2 regions of the Streptomyces sp. NPDC001594 genome follow, and region 1 is predicted to be linked to the other one. Evidence: riboswitches for the same ligand, from Rfam matches in the RefSeq annotation. Region 1 holds a riboswitch; the other holds the start of a gene.
The links. Region 1 has a riboswitch for glycine ahead of gcvT (glycine cleavage system aminomethyltransferase GcvT). Riboswitches for the same ligand answer to the same signal wherever they lie in the genome.

Region 1 (10,124 bases):
GACCAGGTTCGGCATCAGCTCCTTGACGAGGATGTAGCCGCGGCCGGCGCCGAGGCTGCGCGCCGCCTCGACGTACTCGCGCTCCCGCAGGGAGATCGTCTGGCCGCGGACGATGCGTCCGATGTACGGCCAGCCGAAGAAGCCGATGACGAGGATGAGCACGCCCATCCGCACACCCGAACCCTCGAAGCCCCAGACGGAGTTGGGGACGACGGAGACCAGGGCGATGGTGAACAGCAGCTGCGGGAAGGCCAGCAGCAGGTCCATGAGGCGGCTGATGACGCCGTCGACCCAGCCGCCGATGAAGCCGGCGAGGGCGCCCAGGAAGCTGCCGAGGACCACCGAGACGAAGGCGGCCAGGAAGGCGACGATCAGGGAGATGCGCGCGCCGTAGACGATCCGGCTGAAGACGTCGCGGCCGTTGGTCGGCTCGACGCCCAGCAGGAAGTCGGAGCTGACGCCGCCGAAGGAGCCGAGCGGTGTGCCCAGATCGGGGTCGATCAGGTCCTCGTGGAACTCGTTGGGGTCGTGGCCCAGCAGGTTCGCGATCAGCGGCGCGAAGATCGCCACCAGGATCAGCAGGATCACGACCACACCGCCGGTGAGCGCGACCTTGTCGCGCTTGAGCCGCATCCAGGCGATGCGTCCGGGCGAGCGGCCTTCGATGGCCTTGGCAGGGACGTCGGCTACGGACACGGGTGCGGGCGTTTCCGCGCTCGTGTCGTGCAGTGGTGCCGTCATCGTGGTGGGGACCCCTCTCGGCCGACGGTGGTCGGCCCATGCCCGCCGCTGTGGCGGCGTTGGTGCGGAGTGGCGCTCGGAGTGCTCGGGACACGGTGGGACGCGGGCGTGCCGGGTCGGGAGGTGCGTGAGTACTGCGAGAACTGCGGGAAGTGCAGGGCGGTGCGCGAGGAAATGCGGGTACTGCGGACGTGCGGAGTGCGGGAAGTGCTGTGCGGAGCGACAAGCGGATGGCACGTGCCGAACCGGGTTCTGGAGGACTGACCGGCTCTTGGGTGGGGAGTCTTCATCGGGCGCTCGACCAGCCGCCAGACCCGCAGATGAAAGGATGCGCAACCGTGATCTGAGGCTTGAGTTCCCGTTATCCGGACTCGGCTCGCGGCTCAGCGGAGCAACACCGTCCGTTCGGTACGCAAACGGACATGGCACCCAACTCGGTGGAGGGGTGCGCCAATTGGGCGCCCATCAAGGGCGAAACCCGGACAAGGCGAAGGCCGCCGGGAGCAGTGCTTCCCGACGGCCCGATGTCCTTTCGGACGGCCCGTCTCACGGTGCGGGCATACCCTGAAATGTCCCTGTAACAAGCTCGGTGTTCGGCCCGGGGCGGCTCAGTAGGCGGCCGCCTGGCCCTCCCGGTCGTAGAACGGGCGGGTCTGCGCGCGCAGCCACATGGCCACCGGATCGTGCTCGTCCGCCAGCGCGACCGTGCAGACCGGAACGCCCTCGGGCACCGCGCCGACCGACTGGCGCATCATCTCCCGTACGGACTCCAGCGCGGGCGCGGAGGCGTCGTACAGGTCGAGGCCGACGGCGAGGTACGCCGACCCCAACGCGGGCTGCACCCAGGCGCGGCGCAGCGAGCGCACGGCGGGGGTGCGGTGGGCGTGCCGGGTGAGCAGCCCGTAGAACTGCGGGAGCTCCAGGGTGGGCTCGGAGAGCCGCAGGGGCCCGGCCGGCATCCGGTCCAGGCCGGTCGCGACCCGGCGCAGGTCGGCCCAGGGGATGCCGAGGCCGCCGCCCTGGGCGTGCGGGTTGACCCACAGGCCCCAGCGGTCGGGGTAGAGGGCGCGGGCGATGTCCCGGCCGGTGACCACCTCGTAGCCGCGGTTCCAGCCGCTGGCGGCCAGCTCCTGCGGGGAGGTCACGCAGGGCGCGTATCCCAGGCCCTCGACCTCCATGCCGCCGTACTGGGCGTCCGGTGAGCCCGGCTGCCCCTGCCAGAGCAGCATCCACAGCCGGCCCTCGGCGAGGGCGTGCAGGAATGACTCGTAGCCCTCATAGCGCCCGGGAGCCACCTGGCGCAGCATGTGCTCGACCTGCCCGGCCGCGGCCGTGCCTGACGCACTCACCCGGGTACCCCTCTTCGTCTTCGTCCGCCCGTCGTCTCCACGTCCCGAACAGCTTAAGCGGCGCTACGGGAGGTAGAAGGGGCGCACGCGCTCACGAATCCAGTCCGTGACCGGGTCCTCGGCGGCCTCCAGCAGGATCAACTGCACGGGCCACGGCGCCGGTACGCGGGCCAGGGCGCGGCCGAGCGCCTCCAGCGGGGCGGTCCGGGTGCCGGAGTCCCATCCCACCAGCTGGACACCGATGTAGAGCTCGGGGTCCCTGCCCTCGACGCTGGCGAGGCAGCGGTGCGCGGCGGTGACGACGCCGGTGGCCCGGAACTCCTCGGCGGCGGCGGAGAGGAAGTCGACGGGGTCGTCCTGCCAGTCGGGCTCGAAGAGCCGGACGCGGGCGCCGCTGGCGGGGCCGTCGAGCTCGGTGCGGCCGGCCCGGCAGAGCTGGGCGACGGCGGCGGGGGGCAGGGGGACGCCGACGGCGCCCTCGGGGTTCACGGCGATGCCGAGCTGCGGGGGCAGGCCGCGGGCGAACTCGACGGCGGGGGCTATGGCGAAGTCCATGGCGGGGCCGGCGGCGAAGCGGAACTGGGCCTCGGAGCTGTAGACGGGGACGTACGCCTCGCCGGCGATCAGCATGGTGGGGAGGTCGAGGGAGGTGCTGTCGGGGCCGCCGCCCTGGGGGAGCGGGATCCAGACCTGGCTGCGGCCGAGGGCCTCCAGGATCCGGGGGCCCGCGTCCGGCTGGCCGAGGGCCGTTCCGAGCACCTGCTCCAACTCGTTCGCCGGCCAGCCGTTCCCGTGCATGTGCCCCTGCTCTCCGTTTGGGTTTCCGTGGCGAATACGCCCCGAGGCTACCGGTGCCGTTGGTGCCGCTGCGCGGAGCCGTCTCCCCGCCCCGCCCTTCCACCGTTCTCCCCCGGCTACCGCCGGGAGGTGCCCCCAGGGGCTCCGCCCCAGACCCCGCGCCTAAAACGCCGGCGGGGCTGGAATTTCGCTGCGCGAAATGCAGCCCGCGCAGCGGCGCACCCGGGCCGGGTCAGGGGGTGAAGGTGATCTCCGTCAGGGTGGCGGCGGCCGGACGGTCCAGGAGGGTGGTGGAGGCGCAGCCTCGTGGGGAGTGGCCCGACTCGGCCGCCGACAGGAGGCGGGTCACCGCCGCGCGGTGGCGGGCGAAGGCGTACGCCGAGACCCCCCGGCCGCGGGCGGTCTGGCCCGCGAGGGCCTCCTCGGGGGTGGCGTCCAGCAGGAGCAGGTGCAGGCGACGGCCCCGGCGGCGCGCGGTCGCCGCCAGGAGGGCCCGGACCCAGGCCTGGCTGCCGCAGTCGTGGACGACCACAGACGCACCGGAGCGCAGCTCGCGCCAGAGCGTCCAGTAATGGGACACGCGGACCAGCGGACGGTACGCCCCGTACGGCAGCGCCTTCGGCATCCGGCCCTCCCAGCGCTCGCGGACGTCCTGGGAGTCGATGCCCCCGCCCGGCGCGGCCCGCTTGATCAGGGTGCTCTTCCCGCCGCCCGGCAGACCGGACACCACCACGATGTCCCCGGCGCGGAAGCCCAGCCGCCGGGGGCCGCGGGCCACCCGTCCGCGCAGGTCGCGGACCGTGCCGGCGGCGGGGGCGGTCCGGGACGCGAGGGGCCGCGCCCGGACCTCGTCCACCGTTCCCGTACTGGTCACCACTCCGAATCTCCGCACCGTGATCGTCTCCCCCCGAGTCGGACCGCGAGGGCCCTCTGCCCGTTGAATGTAAAGAGACGGTAATCCGGGTGGGTCGGTTCCGGGCCCGGCGTCCGAGACCTGGGACTCCGGGAGCGCGGTGGGCACGGGCGCCGCGTGCGTTGTGCCGGGCCCCACTGCCCGCTTCCGCCCGACCCGTGCAATGATGTGCGCCATCTGGACACCAACTGCATACCGGCCGCTTGAATCCGCGCGGGAGAGTCCCGGCTGGCCGCGAGGCCGTGCCCGGGCGCCGAAGGAGCAAGTACCTCCCTTGAATCTCTCAGGCCCCGTACCGCGTGGATGAGGCAGATCTGAAAAGCGAGCTGTCCGACCGCGACGGCTCCACCCAAGGTGCAAGTCGGCGTTCCCCGGTGGGAACTCCCGGCGAACCTCTCAGGTTCCGATGACAGATGGGGAGGATCGTCCTCGTCATGTCATGCCCTGGGACCCGGGAGCCACACCCATGAGCACTGCCCCCCGCCTGACCGCGCTCGACGCGCTGCACCGTTCGCTCGGTGCGACCATGACCGACTTCGCGGGCTGGGACATGCCGCTGCGCTACGCCAGTGAGCGCGACGAGCACAACGCCGTGCGCACCAAGGCCGGCCTCTTCGACCTCTCCCACATGGGCGAGATCACCCTGACCGGCCCGGAGGCCGTCAAGGCGCTGGACTACGCCCTCGTCGGCAACATCTCCACCGTCGGCGTCGGCCGCGCCCGCTACACGCACATCTGCCAGGAGGACGGCGGGATCCTCGACGACCTGATCGTCTACCGCCTCGGCGAGACCGAGTACATGGTCGTCGCCAACGCCTCCAACGCCCAGGTGGTGCTGGACGCGCTGACCGAGCGCGCCGCCGGCTTCGACACCGAGGTCCGCGACGACCGTGACGCGTACGCGCTGATCGCCGTCCAGGGCCCCGAGTCCCCCGGCATCCTCGCCTCGCTGACCGACGCCGACCTGGACGGTCTGAAGTACTACGCGGGCCTGCCGGGCACCGTCGCGGGCGTGCCCGCGCTGATCGCCCGCACCGGCTACACCGGCGAGGACGGCTTCGAGCTGTTCGTCTCCCCCGAGCACGCCGTGGAGCTGTGGCAGGCGCTGACCAAGGCGGGCGAGGGCGTCGGCCTGGTCCCGGCCGGCCTGTCCTGCCGCGACACCCTGCGCCTGGAGGCGGGCATGCCGCTGTACGGGCACGAGCTCACCACCTCCCTCACGCCCTTCGACGCCGGGCTGGGCCGGGTCGTGAAGTTCGAGAAGGAGGGCGACTTCGTCGGCCGCGCCGCCCTGGAGGCCGCCGCCGAGCGCGCCGCCACGCAGGCCCCGCGCAAGCTGGTCGGCCTGGTCGCCGAGGGCCGCCGCGTCCCGCGCGCCGGGTTCCCCGTGGTCGCCGGCGGCAAGGTGATCGGCGAGGTCACCTCCGGCGCCCCGTCCCCGACGCTGGGCAAGCCGATCGCGATGGCGTACGTCGACGCGGAGCACGCCGCGCCCGGCACCTCCGGGGTCGGCGTGGACATTCGCGGTACGCATGAGCCGTACGAGGTCGTCGCCCTGCCGTTCTACAAGCGGCAGAAGTGACCCCCGGGGTCCCCGGGACCCCGCGCCGGCGGCCCGCCGCAGGCATGCAAGACCACCGTTCGTATCCACCTCCCCGCATCCAGGAGAATCAGGTCATGAGCAACCCCCAGCAGCTGCGTTACACCAAGGAGCACGAGTGGCTGTCGGACGCCGTCGAGGGCGTCGCGACCGTCGGTATCACGGCCTTCGCCGCCGACGCACTCGGTGACGTCGTCTACGCCCAGCTCCCCGAGGTCGGCGACACCGTCACCGAGGGCGAGACCTGTGGCGAGCTGGAGTCGACCAAGTCGGTCAGCGACCTGTACTCCCCCGTCTCCGGTGAGATCGTCGAGGCCAACCAGGACGTCGTCGACGACCCGTCTCTGGTGAACTCCGCCCCGTTCGAGGGTGGCTGGCTGTTCAAGGTGAAGCTCTCGGAGGAGCCCAAGGACGCGCTCTCCTTCGACGAGTACACCGCCCTCACCGCCGGTAACTGACACCCCAGGGGATCCTGATGTCCGTTCTGAACACCCCGCTCCACGAGCTCGACCCCGACGTCGCCGCCGCCGTCGACGCCGAGCTCGTACGCCAGCAGTCGACCCTGGAAATGATCGCGTCGGAGAACTTCGCTCCGGTCGCCGTCATGGAGGCCCAGGGCTCGGTCCTGACCAACAAGTACGCCGAGGGCTACCCGGGCCGCCGCTACTACGGCGGCTGCGAGCACGTCGACGTGGTCGAGCAGATCGCGATCGACCGCATCAAGGCGCTGTTCGGCGCCGAGGCCGCGAACGTCCAGCCGCACTCCGGTGCGCAGGCCAACGCCGCCGCGATGTTCGCGCTGCTGAAGCCGGGCGACACGATCATGGGCCTGAACCTGGCCCACGGCGGTCACCTGACCCACGGCATGAAGATCAACTTCTCCGGCAAGCTCTACAACGTGGTCCCGTACCACGTCGACGAGTCCGGCCAGGTCGACATGGCCGAGGTCGAGCGCCTCGCCAAGGAGTCCAAGCCGCAGCTGATCGTCGCCGGCTGGTCCGCCTACCCGCGCCAGCTGGACTTCGCCGCCTTCCGCCGGATCGCGGACGAGGTCGGCGCGTACCTGATGGTCGACATGGCCCACTTCGCGGGCCTGGTCGCCGCGGGCCTGCACCCGAACCCGGTGCCGCACGCCCACGTCGTCACCACCACCACGCACAAGACCCTCGGCGGTCCGCGCGGCGGTGTCATCCTGTCGACGCAGGAGCTGGCCAAGAAGATCAACTCCGCGGTCTTCCCGGGCCAGCAGGGCGGTCCGCTGGAGCACGTGATCGCGGCCAAGGCCGTCTCCTTCAAGGTCGCGGCCTCGCCCGAGTTCAAGGAGCGCCAGGAGCGCACCCTGGAGGGCGCGAAGATCATCGCCGAGCGCCTGGTCCAGCCGGACGTCACCGAGGTGGGCGTGTCCGTCCTCTCCGGCGGCACCGACGTGCACCTGGTCCTGGTCGACCTGCGCAACTCCGACCTGGACGGCCAGCAGGCCGAGGACCGGCTCCACGAGATCGGCATCACGGTCAACCGGAACGCGATCCCGAACGACCCGCGCCCGCCGATGGTCACCTCGGGCCTGCGCATCGGCACGCCGGCGCTGGCCACCCGCGGCTTCGGCGCCGAGGACTTCCGCGAGGTAGCCGAGATCATCGCGCAGGCCCTGAAGCCGGCGTTCGACGCGGACGACCTCAAGGCGCGCGTCTCCGCGCTCGCCGCGAAGTTCCCGCTCTACCCGTCGCTGTAGTCACGGGCCAGGAGGGGCCCGGCCTTGTTCCGCACAGGGCCGGGCCCCTTCCTGTCTTCTTCCCCGGCCCCCTCCCCCGCCGGACACCGGAACGCGAGCCGGCTCACGTCCGCCGGACCCCTCCGCGAGCAGAAACGTTCATCTCCACGCGTTACGCTCGTCTGCCGGACAAAATCCGCAGATCCCCCGCGCACCACCCCGCTCCACCACACCCCTGCCCTCTCTCCACCCCACGAGCCGACAAGGGAGTCCGCCAGTGGCCATCTCCGTCTTCGATCTCTTCTCCATCGGTATCGGCCCCTCCTCCTCCCACACGGTCGGCCCGATGCGCGCGGCGCGCATGTTCGTGTCCCGCCTGAAGAAGGACGGTGTCCTCGCCCAGACCGCGTCCGTCCGCGCGGAGCTCTTCGGCTCCCTCGGCGCCACCGGCCACGGCCACGGCACCCCCAAGGCGGTCCTGCTGGGCCTGGAGGGCCACTCCCCGCGCACGGTGGACGTGGAGACCGCCGACGACGAGGTGGAGCGCATCCGCCGGACCGGGAAGCTGCGGCTGCTCGGGACCGAGATAGGGAACGTCCACGAGATCGACTTCGACGAGCCCAGCCAGCTGATCCTGCACCGCCGCCGCTCGCTGCCCTACCACGCGAACGGCATGACCCTCTTCGCCTACGACGCCTCCGGCGCCCCGCTGCTGGAGAAGACCTACTACTCGGTCGGCGGCGGCTTCGTCGTCGACGAGGACGCGGTCGGCCAGGACCGGATCAAGCTCGACGACACCGTGCTGAAGTACCCCTTCCGCTCCGGTGACGAGATGCTGCGCCTGGCGAACGAGACCGGCCTGTCGATCTCCTCCCTGATGATGGAGAACGAGAAGGCCTGGCGCACCGAGGACGAGATCCGCGAGGGCCTCCTGGAGATCTGGCGGGTCATGCAGTCCTGCGTCTCGCGCGGCATGTCCCGCGAGGGCATCCTGCCGGGCGGGCTGCGCGTCAAGCGCCGGGCCGCCTCCACGGCGCGCCAGCTGCGCACCGAGGGCGACCCGCTGCTGCACCGCAGCGAGTGGACGACGATCTACGCGATGGCCGTGAACGAGGAGAACGCGGCGGGCGGCCGGGTCGTCACCGCGCCCACCAACGGCGCCGCGGGCGTCCTGCCGGCCGTCCTGCACTACTACGTGAACTTCGTCCCGGGCGCGGACGAGGACGGCGTGGTGCGCTTCCTGCTGGCCGCGGGCGCGATCGGCATGCTGTTCAAGGAGAACGCCTCGATCTCGGGCGCCGAGGTCGGCTGCCAGGGCGAGGTCGGCTCGGCCTGCTCGATGGCGGCGGGCGCCCTGGCCGAGGTGCTGGGCGGCTCCCCGGAGCAGGTGGAGAACGCCGCCGAGATCGGCATGGAGCACAACCTGGGCCTGACCTGCGACCCGGTCGGCGGTCTGGTGCAGATCCCGTGCATCGAGCGCAACGGCATGGCGGCGGTCAAGGCCGTCACGGCGGCCCGGATGGCGATGCGCGGCGACGGCAGCCACAAGGTCTCCCTGGACAAGGTCATCAAGACCATGAAGGAGACGGGCGCCGACATGAAGGTCAAGTACAAGGAGACCGCCCGCGGCGGTCTCGCGGTCAACGTCATCGAGTGCTGACCCGTCGACGCGGCGTGACGAGGTGAGGAGGGGCCCGGCGCGGGTGCGCCGGGCCCCTCCGCGCGTCCGGGGAAGAGGGGTCCCCCGGCCCGCCCGGGTCGGGACCTTCGGCCCCCCGGCGGAAGGCGCCCGGTGCACTAGCGTGCTGCGGGGGGCGCTGTTACCCCGCGAAGAGAGGCAGCCGCCATGGCCATCACCGAACACCGTGTCCTGCCGCTGCGGCTGGAGGCCGCACCGCTGCCGGTCCCCCTGGAGGGCGTCTTCGTCTACCGCACGGACCGGCCGTACGAGGTCGCCGTGGAGTTCCGGGGCGCCGGGGTCCGGATCGCCCGCTGGGTGTTCTCGCGGGAGCTGCTGATCGACGGGCAGACCTGCGCCACGGGGGAGGGCGACATACAGGTGTGGCCGCGCTGGACGGGCACCGAGCCCCGCGTGCTGCTGGCCCTGAGCAACGGCGAGCGGGGCTGCGTGGTCTCCGCGCGGGCCAAGGACCTGCGCGGGCTGTGCCGGCGGATGACCGAGCTGGTCCCGCGCGGGCAGGAGCACCGCCACTACGACCTGGACGCCGAGCTGAGCGCCCTGCTGACCTTCTGAGGCGGGCGGGCGTCCGGTGCAACCACGGGGCCCCGGGGAATGTCATACCGGATGACAGTCACTCCCCGTCTCAGAGGATCGGGGGACGCCATGCGTCACCTCCCGCACCGCCGCCGGATCGTGGCCCTGGCCACGGGTGCCCTGCTGACCGCAGGGCTCGCGCTCGCCGCACCGGCCTCGGCGGCCGCCCCGGCCGCCGTCCGCTCCACGACCCCGCTCGTCGTCAACGCCCGCTGGGGCGGTCACTGCACGTACGACCGGATCGTGATCGACCTCCAGGGCTCCGTGCCCCCGTTCACCGTCACTCCCGTCTCCCAGCTGGTCTACGACGGGTCCGGCAAGCCGGTCCCGCTGCCCGGGAAGTACTTCCTGGAGATCCGCCTGCACCCGGCCGCCGGCCACGACGAGGCGGGCAACAACGTCTACCAGGGCCCCAAGCTCCAGCAGATCAACCTGAGCAAGCTCAAGGGCATCGCCCTGACCGGCGACTTCGAGGGGTACGTGACCTTCGGCGCCGCCTTCGACACCCAGCCCGTCTACAGCACCTCCGTCCTGCACGCGCCCGAGCGGCTCGTGGTGGACGTCGCGCACCCGAACACCTGCTGAGGACCCCGCCTAGCGGTGTTCCGGGTTCGGGAAGTCGAAACGGCAGCCGGCGTCCCACTCGGAGCGCTGGTTGCCGTGGGCGGGGACGCCCCCGGCGCGCTTGAGGAGCGCCGCGAGGTGCATCAGGTTCCAGGACATGAACGTGGTGTTGC
Region 2 (10,124 bases), on a different contig from region 1:
ACGCGTCCGAGCGCAGCAGGGCCTCGGGCAGCGCGTCCTCGGTGCCGGCGTCCAGGGCCTCGATGTCGGCGGAGACGCCGAAGGCGGCCCAGACGGCCTCGAGGTCGGCGCGCAGGGTGGTCTCGTCGCAGGAGATCGAGACGTGGTCGGCGTCGGCCTGGTGGAGGTTGACCCCGCCCTCGCGGGCGGCGGCGACGACCTCGGCGGCCTTGCCGGGCACCCGGGCGGTGACGGTGTCGAAGAAGGAGCCGTGCACCAGCTCGACCCCGCCGGCCCGCAGGCCCGCGGCCAGCAGCGCGGCGTAGCGGTGGGTGCGGCGGGCGATCGTCTTCAGGCCGTCCGGGCCGTGGTAGACGGCGTACATGCCGGCCATGACGGCGAGCAGGACCTGCGCGGTGCAGATGTTGCTGGTGGCCTTCTCGCGGCGGATGTGCTGCTCGCGGGTCTGCAGGGCCAGGCGGTAGGCCTTGTTGCCGTCCGCGTCCACGGAGACGCCGACGAGGCGGCCGGGCAGCGAGCGGGCGTGCTTGGCCTGGACGGCCATGTAGCCGGCGTGCGGGCCGCCGAAGCCCATCGGGACGCCGAAGCGCTGGGTGGTGCCGACCGCGATGTCCGCGCCGAGGGCGCCCGGGGAGGTCAGCAGGGTCAGCGCGAGCAGGTCGGCGGAGACGGTGACGATCGCACCGAGCTCGTGGGCCTGGTCGACGACGGCCTTGATGTCGCGCACGGCGCCGGAGGCGCCCGGGTACTGCAGGAGCACGCCGTAGACACCGCGCTCGGCGATCTCGGCGGGGATGCCCTCGGAGAGGTCCGCGACGACGACCTCGATGCCGATCGGCTCGGCGCGCGTCTCGATCACGGCGATGGTCTGCGGCAGGGCGTCGGCGTCCACGAGGAAGACGTTGCCCTTGGCCTTGCCCACGCGGCGGGCCAGCGTCATGGCCTCGGCGGCGGCGGTGCCCTCGTCGAGCAGGGAGGCACCGGAGGTCGGCAGGCCGGTCAGCTCGGCGACGACGGTCTGGAAGTTCAGCAGCGCCTCGAGGCGGCCCTGCGAGATCTCCGGCTGGTACGGGGTGTAGGCCGTGTACCAGGCCGGGTTCTCCATGACGTTGCGCAGGATCACCGGCGGCGTGAACGTCCCGTAGTAGCCGAGGCCGATCATCGAGGACAGGACCTGGTTGCGGTCGGCGAGCGAGCGCAGCTCTGCGAGCACCTCGGCCTCGGTCCGCGCCTCGGGCAGGTTCAGCGCCTCGGCGGTCTTGATCACATCCGGCACCGCGGCGGCGGTCAGTTCGTCGAGGGAGCCGTAGCCCACCTGGGCGAGCATCTTCGCCTGCGCCTCGGCATCCGGGCCGATGTGACGCTGCTCGAAGGGGATGCCCCGCTCGAGCTGGGAGAGCGGAATGCGGTTGGCGGTCATTACGGAGGCCTCCTGGTCGTATGACCTGCGAGGGGCACCACGGCGCGGGCACCCGGACGGCCTCCCCCTCTGTCATCTCAACCTGAGAGCTTCACCGGAGTCTCGGGGGTCGCCCGTCGTCCGGCTTTCACCGTCGGTGAGGAGTGGGACCGGCACTGCGCGCCCGGACCCGCTCCTGCTTTCCAGAGTGGCCTCGTCGCGTGCGGTACGTATGCCTGAGAGATTCCGGGGAGGATTTGCTCCTTCGGCGCCTCCGTCGAGCTCACTCGGAGGACTCTCCCGCACAGGGTCAACAGCCGTCACCCAGCCTACCAGCGAGGATCTGGACCCTCCCTCGAGTGGCCCCCTATCCGGATATGCACTTTTGTAGTCATTACGGATGACTGCGACCACGTGGAGGGACCGTGCAGACCGACATCGATCCGCGCAGCCTGATCGGCCGCAAGGCGTTCGACCGGAACGGGGCCAAGATCGGCACCGTGGACGAGGTCTACCTGGACGACGCCACCGGCGTCCCGGAGTGGGCGGCCGTCCGTACCGGTCTGTTCGGCCGGGACGCATTCGTCCCGCTGGAGCCGAGCGAGGTGGACGGCGAGGTCCTGCGCGTCCCGTTCGACCGCTCCCTGATCAAAGAAGCCCCCGACTTCGGCGTGGGCCGCCACCTCTCCCCCGAGCAGGAGCTCAAGCTCTACCACCACTACGGCCTGGACGTCTCCCTCCCCGGCGACTTCCACCTCCCCCCGCCGGAGAACCACTAGGACACGCCCTGGGCCGGCCCCACCAGGGGCAGCGGGTCGGAGGGGGCCAGATCGGGGTCGTCCACCAGGAAGGTGCGGACCCGGCCGGGCGGCGATCCGGGCTGCTCGAAGCGCACGGTGACCCGCCCGACCCCGCTGCCCTGCACCCACCCGGGCCCGTACAGCGCATGCCGCACGTCGCTCCCCGCGGGCCAGTGGCGCGCGGCTGCCCGCGCCGGGTCCTCCCCCGGTACCGCGGCCGTCTCGGCGGCCCCTGGAGCCCCTGCGACCCCGTCGGCCTCATCCGCCTCCACGCCCCCCTCCGCCGGGGCGGCCTCCGCCTCCTGGGCCGCGGCGCCGAGCGCCTGGGCGAACAGGTCCTCCTGGGTGTAGTCCGCGAGCCCCGTCACGCCCACCCCCAGCAGCCGCACCCCGCCGGTGGTGTCCACGCCCTCCAGCAGCCGCGCGGCCGCCTCCCGCACCACCGCCGGATCGTCCGTGGGCCCGCGCAGGGTCTCGGAGCGGGTCAGGGTGGAGAAGTCGTAGCGGCGCACCTTCAGCACGATGGTCCGCCCCGAGTGCCCCGAGGCCCGCAGCCGGCCCACGCAGCGGTCGGCGAGCCGCTGCACCTCGAAGCGGATCCGCACCCGGTCGTGGAGGTCCACGTCGAAGGTGTCCTCCACCGACACCGACTTCGCGTCCCGCTCCGCGACCACCGGCCGGTCGTCCAGGCCCAGCGCCATGCGGTACAGACCGACCCCGTGCGCCCGGCCCACCATCCGGACCAGCTCGTCCTCACCGGCCTCGGCCAGCTCCCCCACGGTGGTGATGCCGGCCCGGCGCAGGTGCTCCCCGGTGGCCGGCCCCACCCCGGGGAGGGTCCGCACCGACATGGGGGCGAGGAGCTCGCGCTCGGTCCCGGGCTCGATCAGCAGCAGCCCGTCCGGCTTGGCCTCCTCGGAAGCCACCTTGGCCAGCATCTTCGAGCCGGCCAGACCCACCGAACCGCTGAGCCCCGTCGCCGCGGTGATGTCGGCCCGCAGCCGCTCCCCGGTGGCCCGGGCGCCCGCGGAGTCGAAGGCCCTGCCGCCCGCCTCCAGGTCCACGAAGGCCTCGTCCAGGCTGAGCGGCTCCACCAGCGGCGACAGCTCCCGCAGCAGGCCCATGACGATCTCGCTGACCTCGCGGTAGAGCAGGAAGCGGGGGATCAGGTAGGCGCCGTTGGGACAGAGCCGGCGGGCCTGGGCCGTCGGCATCGCCGAGTGCACCCCGAAGCGCCGGGCCTCGTAGGAGGCGGTGGCCACCACCCCGCGCGGGCCGAGCCCGCCCACGATCACGGCCTTCCCGCGCAGACTGGGCTTCGACGCCTGCTCCACGGAGGCGTAGAAGGCGTCCATGTCCAGGTGCAGGATGGTCGGCGCGGTTCTCACAGCACCGATGCTGCCGCATGCCACTGACAAGACGGTGATCCGGCGTGGTCCCGCCCCCGGGGCCGCGAGGCCGCCGCGGCGGGCCCCCGCGTCAGCCGGCCCGGTTCCGGCGGGCGGCGAGCTCGTCGGCCGGGTTGTGGCCGACCACGGTCTCGCCCGTGTCCACGCGCTCCCCGTGCAGCTGCGACAGGGCGTTCTCGACGTCCCGCCAGACCACGCCCACCGCGATGCCGAAGACCCCCTGGCCGCCCTGGAGCAGGCTCACCACCTGGTCGGGGGAGGTGCACTCGTACACGGTCGCGCCGTCGCTCATCAGCGTCATCCGCTCCAGGTCCGAGAAGCCCCGGCCCCGCAGGTGCTGTACGGCGGTGCGGATGTTCTGCAGGGCCACGCCCGTGTCGAGGAAGCGCTTGACGATCTTGAGGACGACGACGTCCCGGAAGCTGTAGAGCCGCTGGGTGCCCGACCCGTAGGCGGGCCGCACGCTGGGCTCCACCAGCCCGGTGCGCGCCCAGTAGTCCAGCTGCCGGTAGGTGATCCCCGCGGCGGCGCACGCCGTCGGTCCGCGGTAGCCGATCTGCTCGGGGGCCTGCGAGTCGTTCACCGGTCCGACCGGTTTCGACCCCGGCTGACGGTGCGCCGAACCCGCCCCGCCGCCGAGCAGCGGGGACGGTCCACCGTCACTCCGTACGGGGACTCCCCCGGTCGTACCGTCGCCCGTGATCCTCACGCCGACCCTCCGTCCTTGACCTGCCCCCTCGAAGGTAGGCAGTGACCAGGGGTGCGTCAACGATCGCCACACTCGGCACGCCGAGTGATAATCACCCTGAGAGTGGTTTCCCGTACCCCATAGCCGGGAAAGGCTACTCGAATGGGCTGCTGCTTCCCGGTGGACGACGCTGCCCTCGCCGGGACGGCGTCCGGCCCTACTGCGGGCCCGTGCCGAAGTCCTCGGGGGAGATCTGGTCGAGGAACTCGCGGAACTTCTCCACCTCGTCCTCCTGCTCGTCGGGGATGGCGATCCCGGCGTCGTCCAGCACACCGTCACTGCCGTAGATCGGCGTCCCCGTCCGCAGGGCCAGCGCTATGGCGTCGGAAGGCCGCGCGCTCACCTCGACACCGCTGGCGAAGACCAGCTCCGCGTAGAAGACGCCCTCCCGCAGATCCGTGATCCGGACCTCGGTCAGCTCCTCGCCGACCGCCTCCAGCACGTCCTTGAACAGGTCGTGCGTCAGCGGTCTGGCAGGTGCCATCCCCTGCTGCGCGAAGGCAATGGCGGTCGCCTCCCCAGGACCGATCCAAATGGGGAGGTACCGGTCGCCTCCCACTTCACGCAGGAGCACGATCGGCTGGTTGGAGGGCATTTCCACCCGGACACCCACAACGTCGAGCTCGTTCACACAGCAACCCTAGGACCTGCCCGGCAGGTTTGGGTAGTCGGGGCCCGCTCGCGGCGTGCGCGTTCAGTGCAGCCGCACCCCGAGGGCGCTCTGCACGAAGGCCTCGTGCAGCCGTACGGAGAGGCCCGCGAGCTCCTTCATCGTGGCCTCGGCATGCGCCCTGGTCTGCGGATTGCGGTGGCGGCGCAGCGGGGCGACCACCTGTTCCACCAGACCGGCCTCCCGGTCGGCGGCGGCCTTCATGGCCCGCAGGTGGCGCGGTTCGAGCCCGAACCGGCCGAGATCGGCGATCAAGCGGGCCACGGCCACCGCCTCGGCGTCGAAGCCGCCGCCCGCCTCCTCCGAGAGGAGCCCGTAGGCCTCCCACTCGGCGAGCTGCTCCTCGTCCACCTCGGCGGCGGCGATCAGCTCGGCCCGCCCGACCCGGGCCGCGGCCGGCCGCTCCCCGCCCGCCTCCCCGTACCCGGTGCCGCGCGCGTCGCCCTCCACGGACTCCCCGTGCGCGGCCGGGGCCGGAATCCTGACCTGCTCGCCCCGGTCGAGCGCGTCGAGCTGCTCGCGGATGACCTTCAGCGGCAGGTAGTGGTCACGCTGGAGGCGCAGGATGCGCCCGAGCCGCTCCACGTCGCCGGTACTGAACTTGCGGTATCCGGAAGGAGTGCGCCGGGGCTCGACGAGCCCCTCCGCCTCCAGGAACCGGATCTTCGAGATCGTGACTTCGGGGAACTCGTCACGCAGCGTCGTGAGCACCTGGCCGATGCTCACCAGCTGCCCGGACGAGCGGGCGGTTCCGGCGGCGCCCTTCTTCGGGGCACCGCCGGTCGGGGTGCGCAGCATGGGACCTTCCCTCTGGAGGTCCCCCCGGAGGTTCTCCGGGGGTGGGGGTCAGACGCCCCGCAGGCTGGCGTAGAAGACCAGCCGGTACTTGCCGATCTGCACCTCGTCGCCGTTGTGCAGGGCGACGGAGTCGATCGGCTCGCGGTTCACGTACGTGCCGTTGAGGCTGCCGACGTCGGCGACGGTGAAGCCGCCCTCCGGACCCCGGCGGAACTCGACATGCAGCCGGGAGACGGTGACGTCGTCCAGGAAGATGTCGCTCTGCGGGTGCCGGCCCGCCGTGGTCAGCTCGCCGTCGAGCAGGAAACGGCTGCCCGAGTTGGGACCGCGCCGCACGATGAGCAGGGCGGAACCGGGGGGCAGCGCCTCGACCGCGGCCTGCGCCTCGGGCGAGAGCGAGGGCGCGACGTGCTGTCCGGTCGCCTCGGCCTCGTAGGCCTCGAGGCCCGAGATCGAGATGGTGGACGTGGTCTCCGAGGCGCGCTCGGGCGTCAGGCCCGGGCGCAGCGGCGCACCGCAGTTGGAGCAGAAACGGCTCGCCGCATTGCTGCGCTGCCCGCACCTGCCGCACGTCTGCTCGGCCGACATGGACGGCTCCTCGCGCCGCGGCTGCCCCGCGGAGGCGTTGGTGGCGTACGGGTCGGGGGCGTACCCGCCACCCGCGTTCGGGGCTGCCGGGTCTCCGAAACCTATGCGCCCCGCAGCAGAGGGGTCACCGGACGGGGCACCGTGCGCCCCGGTACCGGGCCCCTGGCCGGCCACCTCGTCACGGAAGAGCGGCCGCTCGCCCTGGCCCTCCCCCTCGCCGTGGCCCGCACGGTGGCGTGCCGTACCGCTTTCCTCGCGGTTCTTCTTGCCGAACAACTTCTCAAACAACTTCACGGGCGATTCCCCTTGACCGAAACAGACCCGCCCGTGGGGCAGGACGAACTCCTCATACACACACCTGCCGACCCGGACATTCTGACAACGTCCGTAACCACCAGACAGTTTCCACCACGCACCGCGACTTCTGTGCGTCGACCCCCCGCAGGCGTCAGCCCGCGTGGGACCGTCCTCGTGCCGCCCCGTCTCACGGCGATGACGACCGAGCGTAGTCAGGCTGCTTCGCAGCCCGCAAGGCATCCACAACGATCTTCGCCGACCGTGTGACGGCGACCGTGGCCTGTTCCTTCTCCATGGTCTGGACGACGCCGCCCGGAATGTTGAGCGCCGGCTCCAGATCCTGCGGCTTGCCGATGACCCTGAACTCATAGGGCTGTGTGATCTTCTTACCGTCGATCGCCACTCCGCCGCCCTCGTCCGAGAAGTACGAGCCCGCCACCACGCGCACGCCGTTGATCTGGATCGCCTCGGCCCCGGCCGCCCGCAGCTCCTGAAGGGTGTCCAGCAGCTGGTCGGAGCGCACCTGGCCCTTGGCGTCGGTGATCCTCAGCGTGATGCCGGGGCCCTGTGCGGCCACGGTACCGGCCAGGATGCCCAGTTGGCGCTCCCGCTCCAGCGTCTGCTTGCGGGCCTCCTCGGCCTGGTTGGAACTGCTCTGCAGCTCCTTGCGCTGGTCGTCCAGCTTCTGCTTCTCGTCCTCCAGCCGCTTGGTCCGCCCGTCCAGCTCGTCGAGGATCCGCACGAGGTCCTCCTGGCGGGCACCGCGCAGCGGCGCGCTGGAGTCGCTGTTGGAGCGCACCTGGATGGCGAGCCCGAGGCCGAGGACGAAGAGCAGCAGCGCGACGATCAGTTGGGCCCGGCTGAACCTCGGCGGCCACAGCCCGGCCGCCAGGCGCTGTCGGCCCGTCTGCTGCGGCTCCGGCCGCTGCACCGGCTCCCGCTCCGGTCCGGGCTCCCCCTGCGGGGCGTTGTCCGTGCTCATCGGCCTCACGCCCGGAACACGTGCCGGCGGATGGCGGCCGCGTTGGAGAAGATCCGGATGCCGAGGACGACGACCACACCGGTCGACAGCTGCGAGCCGACGCCCAGCTTGTCGCCGAGGAAGACGATCAGCGCGGCGACGACCACGTTCGACAGGAACGACACCACGAAGACCTTGTCCACGAAGATCCCGTCCAGCATCGCGCGCAGACCGCCGAACACCGCGTCCAGGGCCGCCACGACGGCGATCGGCAGATAAGGCTCCACCACGGCCGGCACTTCGGGGCGGACGAGAAGTCCGACCACCACTCCCGCCAGGAGGCCCAGTACCGCGATCACGACGCACCCTTCTTCGGCTCTTCTGCAGTGGCCGTCCGCACGGTGAGACTCGACGCGGCCGGCAGCTTCACCTCGGCCACCGGGGCCAGGCTGTAGCGGATCCCGTAGCTCTCCTGCAGCACGTGCAGGTACTGCCCGTCCACGGAGTCCTGGAACGTGGTGCCGAGCCGTTTCCCGTCCCCGATCGCGAGGACCTCGTACGGCGGCACCAGTGGCCTGTTGTCGACCAGTATCGCGTCACCGGCCGCCCGGATCGCCGACAGCGCCGTGAGCCGCTGCCCGTTGATCGAGACGGCCTCCGCGCCGGACTGCCAGAGGCCGTTGACGATCCGCTGCATGTCACGGTCCCGGACCCGCCCCGTGTCGGAGAACCCGGCGCTCTCGCGCGGGCCGCCTCCGCCGCCCGACGAGGTCCCCTTGGCATCGTCCACCACAAGCTTGACGCCAGGACCGTGCACCTCGGTTGCACCCGCCAGCAACGCCACGAGCCGGGCCTGCTGCCCGCCCTGCTGCTTGAGCGCCTCGCTCTGGCGGTCGGCGACCTCGCTCCGCAGCCGTTCGATGTCGCGCTCCAGGGTGTCCGCGTGCCGGTCGGCCCGCTCGACCCGGTCGATCAGCTCCTGGCGCTCCTTGGCCAGCACCGGCGCCGTGGCCCGCGCCTGCGCCGCGCCCAGCGTGACGACCAGGGCCGCGAGCACCAGCCCGGCGGCGAGGGCCAGCTTGGCCCTGAGCGTGCGCGGCAGCCCCGCCGTACCCTCCGCCTCGCGCCGCGCCGAGGCTTCCGCATAGCCCTCGTCGAGGCTGTGGTCCATCACGTGGGTCAGCAGCGACATGGACGCGTCCGGGCGTGCGGACGGTGTGGCCGAACTCCGGTTGTTGGACGGCTGCGACATGCCGCACATCGTCGCATGTCGGCGCCGCCCACACCGAATGCGGCCGTCCGGCGGGCCGGGCCGGGTGACACCCGTGCCCGGCCCGCCGTACTCCTGTCCCGCTCCGCACGCGCGTACGGGCGGGATTCCGGTCAGTGCTGGCCGGCTCCGTCGACCACGGCGGCCCACTCGTCCAGCAGGGCCTGCGCGGACGCGTCGTCGGGGCCCTCGGCCCACAGGTGCGTCACGGCCTCCGCCGGGTCCGGCAGGACCAGCGCCCACCGGCCGTCGGCCTCGACCACGCGCACGCCGTCGGTGGTGTCCACCTGCCGCTCCCCGGCCGCTTCCACGACCCGCCGCATCACGAGACCCTTGGCCGCCCACGGGGTGGGCACGTCCCGCTTGAGGACGTGCGCCCGCGGGATGCGGGAGTCGATCTGGCTGAGCGTGAGCTGCGTGCGCGCGACCAACCCGATGAGCTGGACGAAGGCCGCCGATCCGTCGAAGACGCTGCTGAACTCCGGGACGATGAACCCGCCCCGGCCGTCGCCGCCGAAGATCGTGGTCTCCTCGCGGCCCACCCGGGTCAGGTCGTCGGGCGAGGTCGTCGTCCACTCCACCTGGGTGCCGTGGTACGCCGCCACCTGCTCCGCGACCCGGGTCGTGGTCACCGGCAGGGCCACCTTGCCGCTGCGCTTCTCGGCCGCCACGAGGTCCAGCAGGACCAGCAGCGCCCGGTCGTCCTCGATGATCCGGCCGCGCTCGTCCACGAGCGAGATCCGCTCGCCGACGGGGTCGAAGCGGACGCCGAACGCCGCCCGGGCCGAGGCCACGATCTCCCCGAGCCGGACCAGTCCGGCGCGCCGCGACTCGGTGGTCTCGGTGGGCCGGGACTCGTCCAGGCCGGGGTTGATCGTCAGCGCGTCCACCCCGAGCCGCCCGAGCAGGCTGGGCAGGACCAGCCCCGCGCTGCCGTTGGAGGCGTCCACGACCACCTTGAGGCCGGAGTCGGCGATCCCGGTGGTGTCCACCCGCCGCAGCAGGGAGCCGGTGTACGAGTCGAAGATGCTCGACGGGAACTGGAGGTCGCCGATCTCCCCGGGGAAGGCCCGGCGGTACTCCTGACGTGCGTAGACGCGGTCCAGCTTGCGCTGCTGCGCCTGCGAGAGGTCCGCTCCCCGCTCGTCGAGGAACATGATGTCCACCGAGTCCGGCACGCCGGG

Region 2: it holds a riboswitch for glycine, as region 1 does, so the genes downstream of both, gcvP (aminomethyl-transferring glycine dehydrogenase) here and gcvT (glycine cleavage system aminomethyltransferase GcvT) in region 1, are expected to answer to the same signal.

The regions. Positions count from the first base shown of each region.
Region 1 covers NZ_JBIAVB010000011.1:252,768-262,891, forward strand. The annotation lists gene ACFY0O_RS23060 (ABC transporter permease) at 1-741, opposite strand, end outside; gene ACFY0O_RS23065 (enhanced serine sensitivity protein SseB C-terminal domain-containing protein) at 1,350-2,090, opposite strand; gene ACFY0O_RS23070 (enhanced serine sensitivity protein SseB) at 2,154-2,888, opposite strand; gene ACFY0O_RS23075 (AAA family ATPase) at 3,121-3,762, opposite strand; glycine riboswitch at 4,006-4,109, shown strand; gene gcvT (glycine cleavage system aminomethyltransferase GcvT) at 4,268-5,383, shown strand; gene gcvH (glycine cleavage system protein GcvH) at 5,479-5,859, shown strand; gene glyA (serine hydroxymethyltransferase) at 5,877-7,133, shown strand; gene ACFY0O_RS23095 (L-serine ammonia-lyase) at 7,390-8,772, shown strand; gene ACFY0O_RS23100 (SsgA family sporulation/cell division regulator) at 8,959-9,366, shown strand; gene ACFY0O_RS23105 (hypothetical protein) at 9,457-9,972, shown strand; gene ACFY0O_RS23110 (flavodoxin family protein) at 9,982-10,124, opposite strand, start outside.
Region 2 covers NZ_JBIAVB010000020.1:150,329-160,452, forward strand. The annotation lists gene gcvP (aminomethyl-transferring glycine dehydrogenase) at 1-1,420, opposite strand, end outside; glycine riboswitch at 1,614-1,712, opposite strand; gene ACFY0O_RS32520 (PRC-barrel domain-containing protein) at 1,825-2,178, shown strand; gene ACFY0O_RS32525 (DNA polymerase IV) at 2,175-3,587, opposite strand; gene ACFY0O_RS32530 (MerR family transcriptional regulator) at 3,679-4,317, opposite strand; gene ACFY0O_RS32535 (bifunctional nuclease family protein) at 4,514-4,987, opposite strand; gene ACFY0O_RS32540 (MerR family transcriptional regulator) at 5,051-5,824, opposite strand; gene ACFY0O_RS32545 (FHA domain-containing protein) at 5,873-6,814, opposite strand; gene ACFY0O_RS32550 (DUF881 domain-containing protein) at 6,897-7,691, opposite strand; gene ACFY0O_RS32555 (small basic family protein) at 7,697-8,029, opposite strand; gene ACFY0O_RS32560 (DUF881 domain-containing protein) at 8,026-8,931, opposite strand; gene ACFY0O_RS32565 (sugar phosphate nucleotidyltransferase) at 9,054-10,124, opposite strand, start outside.